One region of the Streptomyces sp. CB03238 genome, then DNA from elsewhere that is predicted to be linked to it. Evidence: riboswitches for the same ligand, from Rfam matches in the RefSeq annotation. Region 1 holds a riboswitch; each other region holds the start of a gene.

Region 1 (5,459 bases):
AGACACCGCCCGGTCCGACGAGGAGGTGGTCGATCTCGCCTCTGCGGTTGGTGTACCCGCGGAACAAGAGCCATTCGTCCGACAGTTCTTGGAGCGCGTGGGTCACCGTGTCCTCGGCGAGCACTCCTGCTTCCTGCTGCGCCCGGCGGTGGAGGAGTGCCGGATCGATGACTGGTGCTTTGGCCTCCAGCTCGCGCACCTCAAAGTACTGCGTCAGCCGCTTGCCGAGCTGCCACCACCGCCGTGACGCGGCGTGCCGTGCTCGAAGGTCCGCGACAGCCGCTGAGTGCTCGGCAACGTCGTGATGGTGGCGTTCGATCGCCCCCTCGGTCTGCCGGAGTTGACGGCCGGGGTGGTCGGAAAGCACTTCGGTCAGCATCGTCGCAGTCTATGAATCCGCGAATGCGCTCGGCTACGAAAAGCGCGATGGCGTCCCGCCGGGTGGTGTGAGGGATCAAGGCACTGGGATTCGCAGGCCGGAGGCGGGGTTCCACCGCGCGAACGGTCTGACTCGCCTCAGCAGGGCGCATCGTGGGCCGCCGCTTCCGCGGCGATCGTCAGGGATTCAAACCGGAACGCGTAACCCTTGATCCCCTACACCACGATGCGGGGCACGACCGTGCGTCATCGGCAGGTGCGCTGCGACCAGGACAACTTGGCCGCCACGCCGCTGCCGACGTATGAACATCCACGGGGTCTTGTCCGCCAAGGCGCACTGACACTGGCCGCCCCGCTGGTCGGTGAGGCACTGCAGCAAAGTGCGGTCACGCTGCCCGACGGGCTGAATGATCTCTTCCAGCAACCCCAGCCGGTTGGGGTGACCGAGATCCTCGTAGGTCAAGTTGATCTCAATGCCGTACTTCGTATGGAACACCCCATTGGCCATGCAATCGACGGTAAGCACTTGCTAGGGAGGTCGAAAGAGTGCCGCGTCAAGTATGAGCCACCAGCGAAGTCTGGCGCGGCTCGGTCGTCGTGTCCGGGTCGCTGGTGATCAAGCGACGAGACCGAGGTCCAGCATCTTGGCGGCTTTTCCGATGGAGCCTGGCATGAGGTGCCGGTAAATCCTGAAGGTGAATGTCGAGACTCCTGTGGCCCATCCACTCGGCGACGTCAGTGATCGGGATGCCGTGGGTGAGGCAGTTCGACGCGAAGAAGTGGCGGAAGCTGTAGAGCACCATTCCTTGAGGGATGTCGGCTGGGTCGGCCTTCTTGATGATCTTCTGCCACTGATTTCCCAAGTAGTAGTAGGGGAAGGCTCTGGTGGAGTCCTTGGGATGTCGTAGGAGGTAGCCGTCCGTGGTGCCGTGCTTGTCTGCGTACCACTCGATGGTCTCTTTCACTCGTGGGAGCAGTGGGACGTCTTGTAGTCGCCGACCTTGCGGTGCTTCAACCTCCCGTACTGGCCGGTGGTCTGGTTGACCTGTTCGGTGATGCGGTAGACGTCGTCGGCGACGATGTTGTTGAGGTTGACGGCGGCGGCTTCTCCGTTGCGCATGCCGCAGCCGCTCATCAGGTCGGCGAACAACAGGAACGTGTCGTCGCCGGCCGTGCGTATCTGCCGTAGCTGGGCGACGGAGGGGATGACCGCGCGTGTCGGGTCGTACTGGGGTGGCTTGACGCCCTCCAGGGGGTTGTCGTCGTAGATGCCCAGCCGGTGGGCGTCCAGGAGGATCGCCTTCAGCTTGTCGAAGGCGTTCGACTGCGTGGCCAGACCGGCGCCGTTGCGCTCCATTGTGCGGATGAACCCGTCCACGACCTTGTGGTCGAAGGTGCTCATCCGGCGGCTTTCGAGAGCCGGGAGCAGGTGATGCTCCAGCAGAGAGTCCAGGTGCCGCACGGACGCCGGAGCGAGGTCGCGCTGGCCGGCCTTCCACTCGGCCGCGTACTCCCCGAAGCGCATCGCCCCGTACTTCGCCACCCGCTCGGCCTTCGCCCGACCATGCGGAGCCGCCTTCTTCGCGTTGTAGACATCCGTCAACCGCTGGATCGCCTCGTCCTGGGTGACGAACCCCGACTCCTCCACCTGCTTCCCGGCCCCGTCCCGGTACCGGACCTTGTACAGGTGCGGGCACTTCGACCACCTGGACCGCGGATGCTCGCAGTCCTTGAAGAACGTGCCCATACCGCGGGCCAGGGTCTTGCTCACCATGTGCCGGAGACTCCTCGAGGACCGATGCTGACGGTTTGCTGACCGCCGACGGTCCACGACATGCCTGACCTGCATTGATGCGCTGAGGTTGCAGTATGTGGTGGAACTTCGTGGGCCGGACCCACGAGGAGATCGCCCAAGCCCGCGCCGACTGGATGACCACCACCCGCTTCGGCGAAGTGGAAGGCTACGCAGGGGGCCGGCTGCCTGCTCCCGAACTGCCCCCGGTGGCGCTGAAACCGCGAGGAAGGGTGCGCTGACCTGCAATGGCGTGGTCGGGGGCGAGTGTGTACCCGGGCGCGGCAAATCTCACCAGGGTGAGGCGATCACTGATCGAGCCGGGGTGACCGGCGGGGCCCTCCGGTGTGCTACCGGTGTGTGGCCGGTCGCACACGGGTGAGCCTGGTGCCGGCGCTCGACGTGATGGGATGCTGCGTTCGACAAGCGACGGCGGAACGAGGAAGCCGGTGAGATTCCGGCACGGTACCGCCACTGTGCTGGGGGAGCGAACCCGCTATGGCCACGGCCCCGTTGAGGGCGGGAAGGCCGGGAGAGCGTCGATCCCGAGTCAGGAGACTCACGCCGTCGCACCTCGACGTACCGGGGCGGAGTTCCCCGAGAGAGGATGGTGGCACCCGTGTGCCCAGGTGCCCATGACAGCCTGTCCGAGCCGTGGATTCATGCCGCGCAGCCCCGACACCGACGTACACCGGACATCGTCCAGGCCCTCAGCGGGGCGGTACGCACGTGACGACCACCGACACCCTCAGGCGGGTCTCCGCCATCGGCCCCTACTTCGCGGTCTCCTGCGGGCCGAGGCCCGACTCCGCGCGGTTCCGGCCCCTGACCGGCCTCTACGAGAACCCCGAGCTGCTGGCGGCGTACGTTGCGGACGTGGGTGAGCGGCTCGGTACGGACCAGAAGCGGGTGGCCGCATCGACCCTCCACATCGGGACGGCGGCCCGCCTGTGGTCGATCGCCCTGGCAGGCGCCGCGTTGAGCGGGCGGGCTCCCGACCTCGCCCCTGAGCGGTTGTGGTGGCGCGCGGCCGAGTCCGGGCCGATCGACCTCTGGATGCCCGAGCCGGGCGCGGTCGCCGACGGCGAGCTGCATGACGCCGTCCACGCCACGGTACTCGTACAGAACCTCCTGCCCCTGGGCACCGCCCTTGCACGGCACTTCGGTCTGTCCGCCCACGTCATGCGCGGCAACGCCGCCTCCGCGCTCATCGGGGCCGTCCGGGTGCTGACCCTTCGTGTCCCGCACGCACCGCACTCGGCGTTGCGGCTCGCCGCAGCCCTGCTGAGCCGGGAACCGCTGGCCGGTGCGGGGGTGTTCACCGCCGAACCCCTCACCTACCGCCGCCGCAGCTGTTGTCTCTACTACCGCGTCCCGGGCAACGGGTTCTGCGGCGACTGCGTCCTCAACGGCGACCGTGCCTGACGGGCGGGAGGCAGGAGACGAGCTGCTCCTCGCCTCCCTGAATACGCAGGTGGAGCCAGGTGGTGCCGGCGGGAGCGCGGCCGGCCAGGTATTCCACGACGGGCTGGTGGGCCCGGGACCCATGGACGCCGCCCCGGCCTCACGGGCGTGCGTCAGCGTGCCGAGGACCCGTATGTGCGGGTGGCCGTCGGGCTCAGGGGTGTGGGCGCACGGCCGGATAAGGAGGCGCGTACAAGAGGGCGCCTCCTTATCCGCCGTTGGTACGGCAGAGGCCGCAGATTCCGACGAGCTCGAGGGTGTGTTCCACGTCGGAGTAGCCGGTGCTCCGGGCCACGTGGGCGACCCAGTGCTCGACGACGTCGGAGTCGAGCGGCTGACCGCGGCGGCAGCGGCGGCAGACGAGGTAGTGGCGGTGCTCTGCCACCGGCCGGTGACGGTAGAGGCGTTCCCCCATGTCGTCGCGTACGACGTCGGCGCCGCCGGCGCGCTCCAGGTCCTGCAGGGCCCGGTAGACGGTGGAGAGCCCCACGCGGATGCCGGCCGAGCTCAGTATCGCATGCAGTTCCTGGGCCGAAACGAAGTCGGAGCGTTCGGCGAACGCCTCCAGGACGGCCGCACGCTGGCGTGTCATGCGCCTGCCTGTGGGGGCTGTTGCCGCCACAACGGACTCCCTACTGCTGTGATCAGGGTCGATCGGCGCCTTCGCCCCGCCGGCACGGGCTCCGCGCCGCGGAGAGCCCGCAGACCCCCACGGGAGGCGAAAGGCCCGTAGGGGTCCGCGTAGGCCAGGGCGTCACGTCACCGCGAGGCGTTCAGTCCTTCCCGCTCACCGACGAGCGGCTGACCAGGCGGGCGCAGACGAGTGCTGCGAGCGTCAGCGCTCCGAGGGCCGCGGCCGTGCCCGGATATCCGCCCAGCGCCAGACCCACGCCGCCGAGGCCGGCGCCGAGGAAGACGCCGAAGCTCATCCCGGCGGCGTTGATGCTCAGCGCCGTACCCCGAAGCGAGCCGCAGCGTCGTACCAGCAGTGTGGTGACGCAGGCGGCCACGGTCGCGTGACCGGCACCGATGAGTGCGGTCAGGGGAAGGGCCAGGAGCAGGGAGTGGGTGAAGAAGACGCCCACCAGTGCCGCCAGTGCCACCAGCAGGGCGAGTGCCATGAGCCGTTCGCTGGGGAACTTCGGGCGCTCGGCGCTCAGGAGGCGGCCGGCGAGGAGGTTGCCCAGGAAGAACGAGGTGCCGCTCAGGGTCCAGACGACGGCGAAGACGCCCGGGTCGAGGCCGAAGCGCTCGTCGTAGAAGGCCGCGAGGTACGCGAGGTAGCCCATGAACGCCGCCGTCCGCAGCATGGCGACGCACAGCAGCGGGACCACACCGGGGAGGGCGCCCAGTAGCTTGAACGAGGCGAGGTAGCCAGGCTGCGGCTCCGCGGGCCCTTCGGGCTTCCCGGTACGCCGAGGACGGCGGCCTCGGAGGAGGAAGTACAGGGCGAGTACGGAGGAGACGGCGGCGATCGCCCACAAGTCCCCCTGCCAGCCCCACAGTACGGCCGGCAGCGCCACCAGGGGCGCGGCCAGGAGCGCCGTGAGCGACTGGGTCGCGGTGATGAGGGTCGCCGCCCGGCCCGCGGCGGCGTCGTTGTCGAAGCGGTCGGCCGCCGCGGCCGTGAGCGCCGGGTTGAGCACGGCCGTACCGGCGCCGACGAGCAGGCAGAAAGCGGCCAGCAGCAGGAACTCGCCGGTGGCGCCGAGGGCCGCCGAGAGGGCCAGCACGGCCAGCCCACCGGCCGCTGCCCACTCCTTGCGTACGCGGTCGATCAGCGGAGCCAGAGCGGTTCCCACGGCCAGGGCGGCGAGGCCGCCGA
Region 2 (5,459 bases), on a different contig from region 1:
GAGCGCCACGGCCGTCCGGTACGCGGCGCCGGGCACCCCGTGGTTGGCCTCCCGGCCCAGCGACATCCGTACCAGAAGCTCGCGCTGCCTGCCCCCGGCGTCCTTGGCGAGTTCCGGGCAGGGCAAGAGGAAGTTGATGTCGTGGTACTTGTCGATGAACCCGGGCAGCCCCTCGGGCAGCGGGGCCTGTGGCGAAAACCCCTCTTCCGGGAACATGCTCATGAACTCCCGGTCCTGGTCGTCCCGCCGGGTGTAGGCCTCCATGCCGACGACCAGCCGCCCGTCGTCCCTGGCCCCGCCTTCGGCGGTGAGGCGGCACGTGTACGAGCCGAGACCCTCGTGAAGGCGGGACGTCTCGTCGAGCAGATGCGCGTCATCGGGCGTGAGCTGCTCCACCGCGTCCGGCGGAAGGGCCCCGTCGCAGGCGTCACGGGCGAGCATCCAGTCCTGCGCGTAGGGTTCGGCGACGTAGCCGCCCACGCCCAGGACCACCGCGGCCGCCACCGAGACCTTGACCCAGCGCCGCATCGTCCCCCGCCCCCGTCGACCACCACAACCGTACGGTGGGACCCTACTCGCCGACCGTCGGCACCGGCCCTACGCCCCCCGTACCGCCGAAGCCCACTCCTCCAGCTCCTCCGGCGTACGCGGGCCCGGTTCCTCCGCGCCCAGCAGGCCCCGCTCCCGGAGCACACGCGCCACCGCCATGCCCCACGGGCGGCGCAGGCGTGCCGCGTCCAGCAGGGCGCCGTCCGCCAGCAGTTCGGCGACCGGGCCGGTGCGGAGGCCGTCCGGGGTGAGCACCGCCGCGTCGTCGGCCCAGCGCAGCGCCAGGTCCACGTCGTGCGTGGCCATCACGACCGTCGTCCCGGAGGCCCGCAGCCGGTCCAGGACCGCCAGCAGCCGTTCCTGGCCGTGCGGGTCGAGGCCGGCCGTCGGCTCGTCGAGGATGAGGACCCGGGGTCGCATCGCGACGGCGCCCGCGATAGCGGCCCGCTTGCGCTGCCCGTACGACAGCAGGTGCGTCGGCCGGTCCTCCAGCGCCGTGATGTCCAGCGCCTCCAGGGCCTCGCGCACCCGCTCCCGTACCTCCGCCTCCGTCAGCCCCAGGTTCATCGGCCCGAACGACACGTCCTGGCCCACCGACGCCGCGAACAACTGGTCGTCCGGATCCTGCACGACCAGCTGCACCGTCGTACGCAGCCGGGTCAGCCCCGCCCTGTCGTACGACACGTCCCGCCCCTCCAGGCGCAACTGCCCGCTCGCGCACCGCAGCCCGCCGCTCAGCAACCGCAGCATCGTGGTCTTGCCGCTGCCGTTACGGCCGAGCAGCGCGATGGACCGCCCCTCGGGCACGGTGAAGTCGACGCCCCGCAGCACGGCGGGGCCGTCCTCGTAGGCGTATCCCGCACCGACCAGTTCCACGACGGCGTCACGATTCATGGCAGGAACCTTTCGAGTACGAGAGTCAGGGCGACGAGACCCGCGAGCAGCGCCGCGCTGGCGCCCAGGAACCGCCCGGAGACCGCCACCTGCGGTACCAGCACCCGCAGCGTTCCGACGTAACCGCGCCCGGCCAGCCCCGTCTGGAGCCGCGCCGCCCGGTCGAAGGCGCGCACGAACGCCGTCGCGCCCAGGCCCGCCAGCGACCGCCAGGTGGCTGCCCGGCTCGTCAGCCCGAGCCGCGCCGCCTGCGCCTCCCGGATCCGCCGGACCGCGTCCAGCAGCAGGAAGCTGATCCGGTACATCACCAGCGCCACATCGACGACCGGCGCCGGCACCCCGGCCCGCACCAGCCGGGGCAGCACGTCGGACACCGGCGTGGTGAACGCGAACAGCAGCACGCCGAGCGAGGCCGCCGACGTACGCAGCAGCAACTGCCCCGCGTGCACCAGCCCGTCCGGCGCCGGCGTGATGAACCCGCCCGTCCCACCCACCTGGAACAGCAGCGGAACCGCGCCCGTCACGCAGAAGCCGAGCGGGATGCGCCACGCCCGCCACAGCTGCCGGGGCGCGACCCCGGCCGGGCCGAGCAGCACCACGAGGGTCGCGGCGGCGACGAGCACGGCGCCCGGCCACGGCGGCAGGCACACGGCCAGCGCCGTCAGGCCGAAGCCCAGCACGGCCTTCTCGCACGGGTGACGGCGGCGCCAGCGACTGCTGTGCGCCGCCGCGTCGATCGGCAGCATCGGCGGCTAGACGGAGGGCTGCCGGCCGCCGGCCCCGGTGGCCTCGGCTGCGTCGGGGCCCGACGGCCCCGCGTCCACGCCCGCCCGTGCCTCGCCCTGCCGGCGCCCGCGCCGCAGCCCGAAGTAGTACGCCAGCACCCCCGCCCCGATGGCGGCCTGGAGCGCGAACAGCGCCGACTCGACCTCGCCGGACGGAGGCTCGTACAGCGGGCTGAACCACGGCTCGTAGTCCGGCTTCAGCTCGGTGATGGCCGTCTCGGCCTGCGCGTCGGCGCCCGTGAACGGCTCCTCCTTGTGGTCACCCATCCCCAGCGCGAGCGGGAGGACGGCGAGCGCGACCACGACGAGCAGCAGCAGCGTATTGATCTTGGCGTTACGGCTCATCGGGCCACGGCCTCCTTCTTCATCGGCAGGACGCCGAGCCGGGCCAGATCGCCCTTGCTGGACTGCGTCAGCAGCCGCATCACCAGCACGGTGAGCAGGCCCTCGCTGACCGCCAGCGGAATCTGGGTGACCGCGAAGATGGAGCCGAACTTCGCCAGCGAACCGGCGACACCGCTGCTCGGGTCGGGGAACGCCAGCGCCAGCTGCACGCTGGTGACACAGTACGTGGAGAGGTCGGCGACGAACGCCCCGAAGAACACGCTGACCATCAGCGGCACGTCAAAGCGGCGCAGCAGCCAGTACACCCCGAACCCGGCCCATGGGCCGACGATCGCCATCGAGAAGGCGTTGGCGCCCAGGGTCGTCAGGCCGCCGTGTGCCAGCAGCAGCGCCTGGAAGAGCAGGGTGATGGTGCCCAGCACCGCCATGATCGGCGGCCGGAACAGGATCGCGCCGAGTCCCGTACCGGTCGGGTGCGAGCAACTGCCCGTCACCGACGGAATCTTCAGGGCAGACAGGACAAAAGTGAAGGCACCGGACGCACCGAGCAGGAGAGTCGATTCGGGATGGGCCTTGACCTCCCGGGTCAGGGCCCGTACGCCGTGGGCGACGAAGGGAGCGGCCGCGACGGTCCAGGCGACCGCGTGTGCAGGGGGTAGATACCCCTCGGCAATATGCATGGTTGGGAGACCCTCTCCAGCACCTCGTGGATGGACAACGCGCCTTGGCCGGTCTCCTGGCTGACGGGATGGCATGGGGTATGCCGCCGCGACTCCGCCTTCCCGGACCCCGCGGTCTCCCGCGGTGTTCCAGTGGCTTTCCCGGGGTGGTTTCCCAGGGAGTGGAGCCGGACTTCCCGATCACAGTGGCGAGGGCCGCACCGGTACCGCACCGGTTTCCCGTACACCAAGGCCCTGTGACAGTAGTGCGTTGACCAGGTACATCACAACCCGCGCACCAGCGCGGGCGTCCGGTCGGCACCGGCCGGCGCCGGCCGGGCCGGGCCACGACGGGCCGGGCGCAGCCTGGCCGGGCCAAGACGGTGCTCGCCCGCCCGGACAGCCCGAAGGCCCTGCCGGGACGTCCCGGCAGGGCCTTCGGGTGCGGCAGACGGCTCGAGAGCCTCAGCCGTGGGAGGGGAAGTGCCTCACCACGGTGTCCGGGCCGGGCGACATGATGGTCTCGTGCCCGTCCTCGAAGCGCACACGGTAAGGCGGCGTGCCGTCCGACCCCAGCACCTCGATGATCTCTGCCGTACGGTTGCCCTGCCCGACGATCCGTCCATGGACGAGCAGCCTGTCACCCACGCTGGCCTGCATGATCGTGCCTCCTGCCGATTCGGTTCCGGTCGCGGGAGGAAATCCCCGCGCCGGCATGGCCGCATGCACGGTGTCACTGGATCGGAGGAGTCGATCCCTCGCGCCGTGGTGGGGGTGGTGAGGGTGTGACATTGCGGTGCCGGGGCGCTGCTTGGCGAGGGGGGCGCGTCAGCGTGATCTGGCGGACGAGTTGCTGGAAGCAGGCCAGCGCCGCGACGGCGGGCAGGGCGGCTGCGGCCGCATCAGTGATGGTCCGTGGGGCCTGCGCCACGCAGAGTATGACGGCGATGGTCGAGAACAGCAGTACGACGCACCAGGAATGGGCCGCGCGGCGCCTGTGGAGGGCCGCTCTCAGAATGGAGAGGGACGCGACCATCCAGGGGCCGTAGACGAGCAGAGGCCACCAGCCGACCACATGGCGGGGAGTGCGCGGTTCGGCGACGTGGCGCAACGGGTCGTAGGTGACCATGCCGCCGTAGACGCTGACCATGGAGACGATGACAGCAGCGAGCGCGGCAGTGAAGAAGCTCCCTGTCTGCAGGGGAGTGAGCGCGCGTTTCCTCGGGGAGACACGGCGGTGGCTCGGGGTGGGGGGCCGCACCGGTGACAGCTGGGCGGTGATCTGTTCCAGGCCGGCCAGTGAGTGGTCGGCTTCGAACGCGTCATGGGCGGTCTCCTGCACCGGTACCGCGGACGCGAACGCGTCGACGTGCTCGGGAGGCACGGACTCCTGCAAAAGACAGGCGAGTTCCTCCGCCGGGTCCCAGAGCGGGTCCAGCGGACCCAGGGGAGGCAGCGGCTGACGGCCGGCCGCACGATAGGGCCGGCTCTCGGGCGACGGCGGGGTGGGGAAATCCGACGGTGAGTGAGAAGAGGGCTGGTCCCGGCGACTGTGCGTCTCATACATGACAGCGCTGTCCCGGGAACTCGCCGCCGTGGACGGCGACCGGCTCAAGAGCCTGTGATCGGCGGTCGAACTCGGCCTGAATGCGGCTCATCGCCATCAAGAAGTCCTCCAGGACCGAGGAGGAGTAATGCAATTCGATGCACTGGCTGTCATTGTGCAAAGTCGCGCTTTTGCCGACGGGATATGCGCCGAACCTCTGGGTCAATGTCCATTTACCTGCCCGAGTGGCCCGAGGGCGGTTGTCCCAACCTCCTCCGAGGAAGCCGCGAGGAGACGAGACAGGTGTTGGTGCGGTGGTCATAGTCCCCCTAACGCCTTCGATCATGATCCGGATGCGCGTCACTCGGGTGACGCCATTGGGGCATATGGGTGCTTCGACGGGTCTTTTATCGGACTGTGGCGTGTCTCGGACACGCCAGTAACTCGCCCTTTTGTCGCTCGTGGTCGACCAACGAGCCGGGCGGAACGCCCGTTGGAATGATGAATCACCTTCCGGCAAGTCATATTCTGCGCCGGAAAAGCCGCTTCTCCTGTAAGTGGCGAGCGCAGCGGAAACCCTGACCGGCCGAAACCGGGCCGCGCTGCGGTGTGGGCCGAGTCCGCCGGTCACGGACGTCGTCGAGCGTCTTGGCCGTGCGCGGGACACCGTTCCGTCCGCGT
Region 3 (5,459 bases), on a different contig from region 1:
TTGACCGGCCGGTCGGTCAGGGACTGGGCGTACCGCGTCCAGCGCACGGTCATCGGCTCGGGGCGCGAGACGTCACCGGCGAGGATCGGCGGGCGGACGTAGCGGGTGCCGTACGACTGGACCCAGCCGTGCCGGGTGGCGAGGAACCCGGTGAGCCGCTCGGCGAAGTACTGCACCATGTCGTCGCGTTCGGGCTCGCCGTGCACCAGGACGTCGATGCCGGCCTTCTCCTGGAAGGAGATCACCTCCCGGATCTCCTTCTCGACGCGCTCCTCGTACGCGGCCGGGCCGATGCGCCCCGCCCGCAGATCGGCGCGGGCGGTCCGCAGCTCCGTGGTCTGCGGGAACGAACCGATGGTCGTCGTGGGCAGCAGCGGCAGGCGGAGGTGGGCGGCCTGCGCGGCGGCACGCCGGGCGTACGGCTGCGAGCGGCGCGTCTCCGAGTCGGTGACAGCCGCGGTACGGGCCCGTACGGCGGGGTCACAGGTGAGCGCCGAGCCGGCCCGGGCACCCAGGACGGCGCGGTTGGCGGCCAGTTGGGCGGTGATGGTGTCGGCGCCCTCGGCCAGCCCGCGGGCCAGGGTGACGATCTCGTCGGTCTTCTGGCGGGCGAAGGCCAGCCAGCGGGCGACCTGCGGGTCCAGGTCACGCTCGGCCGCCACGTCCAGCGGGACGTGCAGCAGCGAGCAGGAGGCGGCCACGTCGACCCGCCCGGCGAGGCCGAGCAGCGTGCCCAGGGTGGCGAGGGACCGTTCCAGGTCGTTGATCCAGACGTTGCGGCCGTCGACGACGCCCGCGACGAGCCGCTTGCCCGGCAGGCCGCCGGCGGCGGCCAGATCGTCCAGGTTGGCGGCCGCCGGACCGGTGAAGTCCAGCGCCAGCCCGTCCACGGGCGCCTTCGCCAGCACCGGGAGCGCCTCGCCGAGCCGGTCGAAGTACGTCGCGACCAGCAGCCGCGGCCGGTCGGTGAGGGCACCGAGGTCACGGTAGGCCCGGGCGGCGGCGTTCAGTTCGGCCGCCGTACGGTCCTGGACGAGCGCGGGCTCGTCGAGCTGCACCCACCCGGCACCGGCCGCCCGCAGATCGGCCAGCACCTCGGCGTACACGGGCAGCAACCGGTCCAGCAGCGTGAGGGGTACGAAGCCGGCCGGCGCGTCCGGGGCGGGCTTGGCGAGCAGCAGGTACGTGACGGGCCCGACGATGACCGGCCGGGCGGTGTGCCCGAGGGCCAGCGCCTCCGTCAACTCGGCGACCTGCTTGGCCGAGTCGGCGGCGAACACGGTGTCCGGACCGAGTTCGGGCACCAGATAGTGGTAGTTGGTGTCGAACCACTTGGTCATCTCCAGCGGCGCCACGTCCTCGGTGCCCCGGGCCATGGCGAAGTACCCGTCCAGCGCGTCGGCGGCCACCGCCTCCCGGTGACGCACGGGAACGGCGCCCACCATGACGCTGGTGTCCAGGACATGGTCGTAGTACGAGAAATCGCCGGTCGGCACCTCATGGACACCGGCCTCGGCGAGCCGCTGCCAATGCGACCGGCGCAGCCCGGCCGCCGTGGCCCGCAGCTCATCGGCCGGAATACGGCCCTTCCAATAGCCTTCGACGGCCTTCTTCAGTTCCCGGTTCGGGCCCTGGCGCGGGTATCCGTACACGGTGGCGGTCACGGCACTCTCCTTCGCGAGTCGTGTGGGGCGACCCGGAGACCGGTCGCGGACACGCGAAGGAACGGCGGGCACGCCTCGGCCCGCTGCCACCGCCGACCCGCCCACGAGGTCACCGAGATCTCCGTACGCGTGTCTCACGTACGGGCAGTGGCAGGTCTTCGGACTCGCGAGCGCGCCTCTGCTGTGCAGGAGGCACCTACTGGCCGTCGCTTCCCGGACCCGTGTGGTGGACCCAGTGCTGATGACGGCGGTCGTTCCCGCTCACCGCTGCGGGGCAGTTCCGGATTCGCACCGGATTCCCTCTTACGACGCGCCTGCCTGGCTGACAGGGCGAACCAGCTGCACCCCTCACCCTAAGCGCTGCCCATGCTCCACAGCGCACGAATCACGCCAACCCCGCTCCGGGGGAGCGGACCGTTCGTCAGCCGCCCAGCCCGTGCCCCAGCCCCGGCGTGACCGGCAGCTCCACCAGCCCTGACCCCGGCGTGCCCGCGAACGCCGCCGGCGCCAGCGGCTCCTCCTCCACCAGCAGCGGGCCCACCAGGTCCGGCGGAACCGTGGCGTGCGGCAGCGCCGCCGACAGATGCGCGGCCGCGAGCGTCGCCACGCCCAGCTCCGGCATCGTGCCGACCTTCACCGCGAGCCCCGCCGTCTCGGCCAGCGCCGCGATCTGCCGCGCCCGGTACAGCCCGCCCACCTTCAGGATCTTGATGTTCAGTACGTCGGCGGCGCCCCGGCGAACCACCTCCAGCGCGTCGTGCGCCGACTGCACCGACTCGTCCGCCATCACCCGCACCCCGCCCCGCGCGCGCAGCGCCGCGAGTCCCTCCAGGTCCCAGCGCGGCAGCGGCTGCTCCACCAGGTCCAGCCCGGCGTCCGCGAGCCGGGCCACCGTACGGGCCGCCTCGCCCGGGGCGTACCCCTCGTTGGCGTCCAGCGACAGCTCCACCGACTCCGGCACCGCCTTGCGTACGGCGGTCACCAGCTCCACGTCGAGCGCCGGATCGTCGCCGCCCTTGAGCTTGATGTGCCCGAACCCGGCCGCCGCGTACCGGGCCGCCTCCTCCACCATCTCGTCGACCGTGCCCAGCCCCACGACCCACGTCGTCGGCACCGGCCCGCCCACCCGCCCGCCGCCCAGCAGCAGGTGCGCCGGCCACCCGGCGGCACGCGCCGCGAGGTCGTGCAGCGCCAGGTCCAGCGCCGCCTTGGCCAGGTGCTGGCCCCGGATGGCGGCGTCCATCGCGGCATGCGCGCCCGCCAGGTCGCGCGGGTCACGGCCGACGAGCGCCGGAGCGACATGTTCGGTCACCGCCGCGCTGAGCCCCGCGAGAGTCTCGCCGGTGTACGCGGTCATCGGCGACGCCTCGCCGAAACCCGATGCCCCGTCGGCCGTCCGGACCTCCACGACGAGACTGACGAGGTCGGGGCTGGTGCCACTGCTGATGACGAACGGGCGGCGATAACGGGCACGGACGACACGGGTGTGGAACGAGGCGATTTTCACGCGCGAGCTCCTTCGTCTCCGCCGTACGGCGTTCCCACCGTGGCGGCCTGCGATGTGGGGGGTTTCGGCCCAGGCCGTAATCCGCGATCCACGGGCTACAGACGGACCTGGTAGACGATCGGGGGACGGCCGGTCTGCCCTTCCTGGCGACTGCCGGTCGGTACGGCTATCCCGGCCCGCTCCAGCCGCTTGAGGATCCGGCGGGCCGTGCGCTGCTGCACGGACAGGTGCTCGGCGACCCGATGGGCGGTGACCCCCGCGCCCCCGTCCGCCGCGGTCAGCTCCCGCAGCCGGTCCAGCGTCTGCGGGTGCAGGCCCACCCGCCGGGCCAGCAGCGCGGGCCCCTCCGCCGGCCTGGCGTGCGCGGCGTGAGCGGCGCCCACGGGATGCGCGGTGCCTGCGGGGTGAGCGGTGCCCGGGGTGCCTGCGGTGCCTGCGGCGTGCGCGGGTGAGCCCGCGGGTGAGCTTGGGGAGCTGGGTGAGCCCACGGGGCCGATTGCGCCACGCGAGGCTGGCGCGCCTGGGGTGCCGGTGGAGCCGGGCGCTCCCGCGGAGTCGCCCGAGCCTGGTGAGCCTGCGGAGCCGGTCAAGCCAAGGGAGTTCGGCGAACCGGCCGAACCGGCCGAACCGGCCGAACCGGCCGAACCGGCCGAACCGGCCGAACCGGCCGAACCAAGGGAGTTCGGCGAACCGGCTGAACCAGCCGAGCCGGCTGAGCCACCTGAGCCGGCCGACCCCGCCGACCCAGCCCCACCCGCCGAGCCGTCCGCGCCTGCCGAGTCCGACGCGCCATCCGAGCCGGCCGACCTCACCGAACCGACCGCGCCCGCCGCGCCGTCCGCGCCCGCCGACCCAGCCCCACCCGCCGACCCGACCGCGTCCACCGCGCCCGCCGAGCCGACCGACCCCGCCCCACCTGCCTCACCCACCGACCCCGGCGCGACGCCCGCCGCACCCGGCGCGACACCCGCCGCACCCGGCGCGACGCCCGCCGCACCCGGCGCGATGACGATGTCGACGTCGTCAGCCATCGACACCACACCCGCCGCCGCACCCGCCGCCATGCCCACCCAGCGTGCCCGGTTGACGGCCCGTCGGGCCAGTGCCTCGGCCTCCGCCGCCGTACGGCCCACACCGAAGCCCACATGCGCGGTGCCGTGCCGGGCCGCCAGGCCGTCGAGGAACGGGAGACGAGTGAACCGCTCCGTCGCCGTCTCCAGCACCCCGCGCGTCGTCACCACCAGCCGCCGCCCGTCCGGAAGCTCGGCCAGGCTGCCGCCGAGCACCCGTATGTCCTCCGGCAGCCGCGCGTCCGCGCCCGCGCCCGGCAGGTCGACGATGCCCAGCACCACCTGCGCGTCCCCGCTGTGCTGCCCGGCCGTGGCCAGGACGAGCGCCTGAAGGGTCGCCAGTATCGAGTGCCGGGACGGGGCCAGGCGCACGGCGTGCGTGTGCTGCTCCAGCACGTGGAACGCCGAGCCGAGACAGGTGATGGCCACCCGGGCCTTCTTCGCGTCCCGGGCGTCCAGGTGGAAGTCGACGACGTCCTCCGAGGTCAACCCCGGCCGGTACGGCAGCACCCGCACCCGGTCGGTGGGCAGCTTGGCCTCCGTCATCGTCTCCAGCACCTCGTCGCGGCGCAGGGTGTCGATGGACACCCGCGACACGTCGTGCCCGAGCCGCAGCAGTTCGACGAGCGCCCGCAGCAGCGTGGCGCCGTTGTACGGCACGTACATCGCCGGCCGGTCCAGTACACCCGCCGCGTCGGCCAGCGCGTGCGGCACGACCCCGGTGAACAACAGCGCGTCCGCCCGCGACCGCGCGCCCGTCACCACCGCGGTGGTCTCGCCCTCGTGACGGTACGGCAGCGGCAGCAACCGGGCGGATCCGGGCGCGCGGCCTCCGACCGCGACCACCTTCTGGACCAGGTCCTCGGGACCTATCACGCCGACAGTGAGCGGCATGGCCGGTCTCCGTTCTGCTGGGCGTTTCGCGTCAAGGGCGATTCTTGCGAAGCCTGCGTTACGCCTGATTGACGGCCGTCGGCAGGGGTTCTACTTTCGGCCCAGGCCATAATCGCGTGCTGCCGAGAGGATAATCCCCCGATGCCGCAACGGGAAATGCCGCTGCCCACAGTTCTGGATCCCCGGGGAAGGACGTTCGGCGAGGAGGAACGCGCAGCGGTGCTCCGGGTCCTCGACTCGGCCGTCCTGTGCGGGGCGTTCGGCCAGGAGGCCCGGGCGCTGGAGACCGAGATGGCCCGGCTGTACGGGCGCGCCGAGGCCGTG
Region 4 (5,459 bases), on a different contig from region 1:
ACAGGAAGAACGGGCCGCCGCACAGCGCGGTCAGGACGCCGACGGGGATCTCCATGGGGGCCGCGATCGTACGGGCCGCGATGTCGGCCCAGACGAGGAAGGCCGCTCCGGCCAGGGCCGCCGTGGGCAGCACCCGGCGGTGGTCGCCTCCGACGAAGAAGCGCACGATGTGCGGGAGCATCAGCCCGACGAAGCCGATCGGTCCGGCCGCCGCGACGAGGACGCCGGTGAGCAGGGACAGCAACACGAACATCCGGGCCCGGAAGCGCCCCACGTCCAGCCCCATCGTGGTGGCGGCCTCCTCGCCCGCCAGCAGCAGGTTCAACGGCCGGGCCTGCACCAGCAGCACACCGATGCCCACCAGCAGCGTGGCCGCGGGCAGCCACAGCGTGGCCCACTGGACGCCGCCGAGGCCGCCCATGGTCCAGGCGAGGACCTCGCGTGTCTGGTTGCCCCGGTCGGCGGTCAGCAACAGCAGGTGCATCACCGCGGTGAGTACCGCGGCCACCGCCACCCCCGACAACACCAGCCGGACCGAGGTGATCCGCCCGCCGGCCCTGGCCGTGGTGTAGACGAGCAGGAGCGTCAGCAGTGCTCCGGCGAACGCGGACACCGACAGCGACACCGCTCCGAAGAGAGTGACGCCCGAGACGATCACGATGACGGCGCCCAGGGACGCGCCCGATGAGACGCCGAGCAGGTACGGCTCCGCGAGGGGGTTGCGTACCAGGGCCTGCATGGCCGTGCCCACGACGGCGAGCCCCGGTCCGATCACCGCTCCGAGCAGTACGCGTGGCGCCCGTACGTCGAGGATGATCGTCTCGCGTGCGCGTGACCATGTCGGTTCCGCCCGGTCGGCCCCCAGGCCGTGCGCCACGATGCTCCACACCTCGCCGGGCGGTACGTGCACCGAGCCGATGGCCAGCCCGGCCGTGACGGAGACCAGGAGGAGCACGCCGAGGACCCCCAGCGTCAGGAGGTAGGTCCGTCCCCGCGGCGGGTACGCCCTGGGTCCGGCGAGGGACGACCCGGGCCCAGGGGAGGGTGCGGTCATCGTGCCGCTCGGGCTTGCCGGCGTACGTGCGGGCGTGCGGGCCGTCACCGGAAGCGCTCGGGGTGCAGCCCTCGAGCGAGGTCCTCCACCGCGTACGGAGGCCGTACGCCGACCAATGTCGCGGTGAGCGGCAGCACGACGAACCGCTTGTTCCTGATGGCGGGCACGTCGGCGAGGGCGGGCTGGGAGAGCAGGAACTTCTTCTTCTGCTCCACGCTCCCGGCACCGCGGTAGTCGTAGATCGCGATCACCTGGGGCCTGCGGGCGACCACCTGTTCCCACGAGACGTCGCCGAAGACGTCGTCCAGGTCCGAGAAGACGTTGCGCCCGCCGGCCAGCCGGATGATCTCCGTACCCAGGCTCCTGCCGCCCGCGGTGAACGCGGACTTGTCGCCGCTGTCGTACACGAACACCGATACCGGCGGTGCGCCCCCGACCGCCTCGCCGGCCTTCCGGATGCGGTCCTGGAGACCGGCCACCAGCCTGTCGGCCCGCTCCGGCACGCCGAAGATGCTGCCGATGGTACGGATCTCGTCGTACGTGTCCGTCATGGACACCTGCTTCTTGCCGCAGTACTCGCGGTTGAGGTAGGTGTCGATGCCCGCGTCGGCGAACGCCTTGCGCGACCGCCCCTCGTTCTGGGCGAACGCGCTTCCGTAGCCGCCATAGACGAAGTCGGGCTCGGCCTCCAGGACGGTCTCGAAGGACGGCTCCTTCTCCGCCAGCTCCGGGACGGCCGCGAAGTCCTTCTGGTACGCGGGTAGAACGGCCGAGTCGGGGAACGCGGTGCCGACCATCCTGTCCTTCAGGCCCAGAGCGAGCATCAGCTCGGCGGGGTGCTGGTGGATGGTGACCACCCGGGAGGGGGGTTCGTCGTACGTGGTGCGGATGCCGCAGTTGTCGATGGTGACCGGGAACCCCTTCACGGACGTGGCCGCGCCGCCTCGGTCACGGGTTTCGCCCTCCGTGCCGCAGCCGGTCAGCAGGGCGGCGGACAACGCGGCGGACAGGGCCGTGGCGAGTGCCCGTCGCCGCAGGGCATGGCGGGATGAGGGGAGGGGAAAGGGACGGTGGGTGCCGTCGTACACGTAAAGCCTCCTGGGGAGTCCGCGCTCCTCGGAATGGGCCCGCGACAGGCCAGTGTCCTGACTCCCGGATCGACGTTCCCCCTTGCCTTCCCGCGCTGTACGTACGTACGCGGTGGCGTCCTCGAAGGTTCCACTCCCCGGTCACAGTGGCGGGACCGTGCCGGATTCGCACCGGCTTCCTGTCTCCCGTCGCGGTGATGACCAGGTGATACTACGTTTCCTTCAGTGGAGCGCAAAAGGGCGTGCGGTCGGCCGCCGTACGCCCCCGTCGGTGGTACGGAGGCGGCCCGGGCATCGTCACCGGGGCAGTTGCCGGAGCTGCGCGGCCCGGTAGCGGGACGGTGAGATCCCGTACCGGCTGGTGAACGCCTGGCGCAGTGACTCGGCGGAGCCGAATCCGCTGCGGGCGGCCACACTCGCCATGGGCAGCGTCGTCGAGGTGAGGAGATGTGCGGCGGCCTCGGTACGCGCCAGCCGGACGAACCTGCCCGGCGCCTGCCCGAGGTGCTCGGTGAACAGCCGGGTGAGGTGACGTGGCGTCACTCCCGCGTGTGCGGCGAGCGCCGCCGTGCCGAGGTCGTGGTCCGGGTGGGCGGTGATGTGCTCGACTAGCTCGCGGACCAGCTCGTTGCGGGGCGGCGGGGCGGCGGTGAACAGGCTCATCTGCGCCTGGTTGCCCGGCCGCTGCAGGTAGACGACGAGGGCCCGGGCCACCTTGCGGGCCAGTTCGGGGCCGTGGTCCTCCTCGATGAACGCGAGGGTCAGGTCCATCGCGCTGGTGATCCCGGCCGCCGTGTACACGTTCCCGTCACGGATGTAGATGGGTGCGGGGTCCACCGAGACCTCCGGGTGGCGGGCGGCGAACTGCGGCGCGAACCGCCAGTGGGTGGTGGCGCGGCGCCCGTCCAGCAGCCCGGTGGCGGCCAGGACCCCCGCCCCCGTACACACCGAGGCGATCCGTCGGCTCTCCTTGGCCAGGCGCCGGACGTGGCCCACGATCCGGGGGTCGGCGGCCGCCCGCTCGAATCCCAGGCCGCCCGAGACGACCAACGTGTCGAGCGGGCCGACGAGCCGTTCCAGGGGCTGCTGGCTCTGCAGGACCAGCCCCGAGCCGCAGACGATCGGGCCGCCGCCCGGCCCGGCCACGCACACCCGGTACGGCAGGGACGGGTCACCGATCTCGTTGGCCATGGCCAGGCTCGTGGTCACACACGCGATGTCCAGCAACTCGGCCGCTTCGTAGCCGACCACCACCATGAGCCGTTCCGCCATGCGGCGACCCTATGCCGGAAGGACCGGTACCCCAAGGCCACGGACATCGATCCCGCCTCCGCGCACGACCGGGGCCGGCCGAGCCGGACAGTGGAGCCGGCAAGGCCCGCTTGCCACAACGCTCCAGCCATCATCACTCGGGGGACGCCATGACCCGCACCACGCGCGACGACCACCACAACCGCGACGACGGCACCCGCCCGGCTCCCGCTCGTCCTCAACGGGAGAGCTCGCCCTCCGGTGCCGGGCGCATGCTGGGCGCCCTCGGCCACCGGTGGCCCACCGTGCTGGCACTCGCCCTGGTGGTCGCCACCTTCGTCGACGGTGTGCCGCCCGTGCGGCTCCTGGCCGCCCTCCTCATCGTCATGCCGCTGTGCTACCTGCTGTTCGGATCACTGCGCGGCGAACTGCGCCGCCCCGGTGTCCTCGTCATTCAGATCGCGGGCCTCCTCGGCTTCGCGGCCGTGGCACTGGTCGCTCTGGCCGTCGACGGCGCTCTCGGCCTCTACGTCGTGGCTGCCGGCTGGCTGGCCCACGGGGTCTGGGACTTCACCCACCATCGGACCGGAAGGGTCGTGCCCCGGGCATGGTCGGAATGGTGCTGTGTCGTCGACGTCTTCGGGGCCCTCGCGATGGCCGTCATGGCCTGACGACGTCACTGGAGCATGTGCTCCATGATGGGGACGGGCAGCCCCGGATGCCGGGCCGCGGCCAGTGCCGTGTCGGTGTCACGCAACAACCGGACCAGCTGCGTCGCGGGCAACCGCGGGTGCCCGGCGGCCGCGTGGCGTACGTGCTCGTGCGGGTCGTCGAGCAACCGCACCGCCGACACGGCCGTCCGCCGCGGGTCGGTCGCCGCCCGGTGCCGTACGTCCTCGAGGGCGATGCCGGGTGTCCTGCTCACCCAGGATCAGCCGGGCCCACTGCTCGGCGGTGATGTCCGGCTGCGCCTCGGCCGGCCGCGCACACTCCAGTCCGGGTGGGCCACGGCCGCGTCCACGACCGCTGCCGGCAGGTGACGCCACAGCAGGAAGGGCGACCGTCCCAGCAGGCCGGCGAGCAGCTCATCGGGGATGGCCGGGTTCAGGCCCAGCCCCTGTGCCCACACGTCGCGCAGCCGCTCCGAAGGGCCGGGTCCCCGAACCAGCGATGCCCAGGCGGCTGCCCGCTCCTCCGGGGACCCCCGGGCAGCCGACCTGGCCCATTCCTCCTGCCGCTCTCCCGGGCGGCGGTCCACGGCGATGAGCCAGACCTCGTCCTCCTCGGTGGTCACCCCCAGCAGGATGTCGCCGTCCATCGAGAGGGTGACGAATTCCGGCTCCCCGGGCCGCTCGCCCAGCACTCCGGCGAGATCCCAACGGCCGGTGAGCTTCACCCGCGTCCACCGCCTGGGCGTGCCGCCCGTCCAGGCGCCGGCGACGTCGATGAGGAACACCCCGTCCTCGCCGAGCATCAGGCGGTCGCGAGCCGGTGCCACTGCGCGTTGAGCTCGGCGACCGGATCGGCCGCGTCTCTCCGTACCACCACGGTCGGTCTGGCACCACCTGCGACGACGGGGCGCCATGCGGCCCGGGGAGGCAGCACCTCCTCGGGCCTCCGGTCTCCGGCGATGTCCAGCCCGGCCCGCTGCGGCAGCTCGGCGAGTCCGTCTCTCCCACCTGTCATGGGAGCACATCCTGCCCGACCGGCGACCGAGGGAGCGCCGCCTGGCGGTGATCCCCGCGGTCAGCGGTTGTCGTGCAGCTCCTGGTGCATCTGGGGCTGGTCGTCCTGGTCGTGGGTCATCGCGTACCTCTCGACCTCGTTGAACGCCTTCGATGCGACGCCGAGGATCTCCTTGTAGGGGTTGACGCCGACGGTCTTCTTGGCGGCGCCGCCGAAGAGACCACCGGCGGTGTTGCTGACGAGGCCGTGGCCGGCGGCCAGGGGCTTGCCCGCGATGTCGAGGGGGCTTCTCGGGACGCCCGCCATGTCGGCGTACTTGTCGGTGAGCGCCACGCGGGTCAGGGCGATGTACGCGTCACTGGCCCCCGGCCCGACGAGGT

The links. A riboswitch is a leader RNA that binds a small molecule or an ion and turns the genes downstream of it on or off. The one in region 1 is predicted to bind cobalamin.
Region 2: it holds a riboswitch for cobalamin, as region 1 does, so the genes downstream of both, BKD26_RS30005 (energy-coupling factor ABC transporter permease) here and BKD26_RS25170 ((2Fe-2S)-binding protein) in region 1, are expected to answer to the same signal.
Region 3: it holds a riboswitch for cobalamin, as region 1 does, so the genes downstream of both, metE (5-methyltetrahydropteroyltriglutamate--homocysteine S-methyltransferase) here and BKD26_RS25170 ((2Fe-2S)-binding protein) in region 1, are expected to answer to the same signal.
Region 4: it holds a riboswitch for cobalamin, as region 1 does, so the genes downstream of both, BKD26_RS31330 (ABC transporter substrate-binding protein) here and BKD26_RS25170 ((2Fe-2S)-binding protein) in region 1, are expected to answer to the same signal.

What each region holds. Positions count from the first base shown of each region.
Region 1 covers NZ_NBCN01000014.1:104,868-110,326, reverse strand. Annotated here, with positions in the region: gene BKD26_RS25190 (nuclease-related domain-containing protein) at 1-379, opposite strand, end outside; gene BKD26_RS25185 (hypothetical protein) at 566-886, opposite strand; gene BKD26_RS41540 (hypothetical protein) at 933-1,343, opposite strand; gene BKD26_RS25180 (hypothetical protein) at 1,340-2,152, opposite strand; partial or broken gene BKD26_RS25175 (pirin family protein) at 2,248-2,412, shown strand; cobalamin riboswitch at 2,569-2,752, shown strand; gene BKD26_RS25170 ((2Fe-2S)-binding protein) at 2,900-3,595, shown strand; gene BKD26_RS25165 (transcriptional repressor) at 3,843-4,226, opposite strand; gene BKD26_RS25160 (MFS transporter) at 4,408-5,459, opposite strand, start outside.
Region 2 covers NZ_NBCN01000021.1:9,709-15,167, reverse strand. Annotated here, with positions in the region: gene BKD26_RS30025 (hypothetical protein) at 1-528, opposite strand, end outside; gene BKD26_RS30020 (ATP-binding cassette domain-containing protein) at 598-1,443, opposite strand; gene cbiQ (cobalt ECF transporter T component CbiQ) at 1,440-2,189, opposite strand; gene BKD26_RS30010 (energy-coupling factor ABC transporter substrate-binding protein) at 2,196-2,573, opposite strand; gene BKD26_RS30005 (energy-coupling factor ABC transporter permease) at 2,570-3,253, opposite strand; cobalamin riboswitch at 3,282-3,527, opposite strand; gene BKD26_RS30000 (DUF1918 domain-containing protein) at 3,698-3,892, opposite strand; gene BKD26_RS29995 (DUF2637 domain-containing protein) at 3,966-4,688, opposite strand.
Region 3 covers NZ_NBCN01000013.1:56,004-61,462, reverse strand. Annotated here, with positions in the region: gene metE (5-methyltetrahydropteroyltriglutamate--homocysteine S-methyltransferase) at 1-1,664, opposite strand, end outside; cobalamin riboswitch at 1,796-2,019, opposite strand; gene BKD26_RS24110 (enolase C-terminal domain-like protein) at 2,086-3,171, opposite strand; gene BKD26_RS41505 (hypothetical protein) at 3,267-5,135, opposite strand; gene BKD26_RS24100 (DegT/DnrJ/EryC1/StrS family aminotransferase) at 5,277-5,459, shown strand, end outside.
Region 4 covers NZ_NBCN01000023.1:28,516-33,974, forward strand. Annotated here, with positions in the region: gene BKD26_RS31325 (iron ABC transporter permease) at 1-1,054, opposite strand, end outside; gene BKD26_RS31330 (ABC transporter substrate-binding protein) at 1,099-2,142, opposite strand; cobalamin riboswitch at 2,172-2,363, opposite strand; gene BKD26_RS31335 (GlxA family transcriptional regulator) at 2,440-3,414, opposite strand; gene BKD26_RS31340 (hypothetical protein) at 3,564-4,064, shown strand; gene BKD26_RS31345 (hypothetical protein) at 4,070-4,318, opposite strand; gene BKD26_RS31350 (hypothetical protein) at 4,325-4,891, opposite strand; gene BKD26_RS31355 (hypothetical protein) at 4,867-5,079, opposite strand; gene BKD26_RS31360 (oxygenase MpaB family protein) at 5,140-5,459, opposite strand, start outside.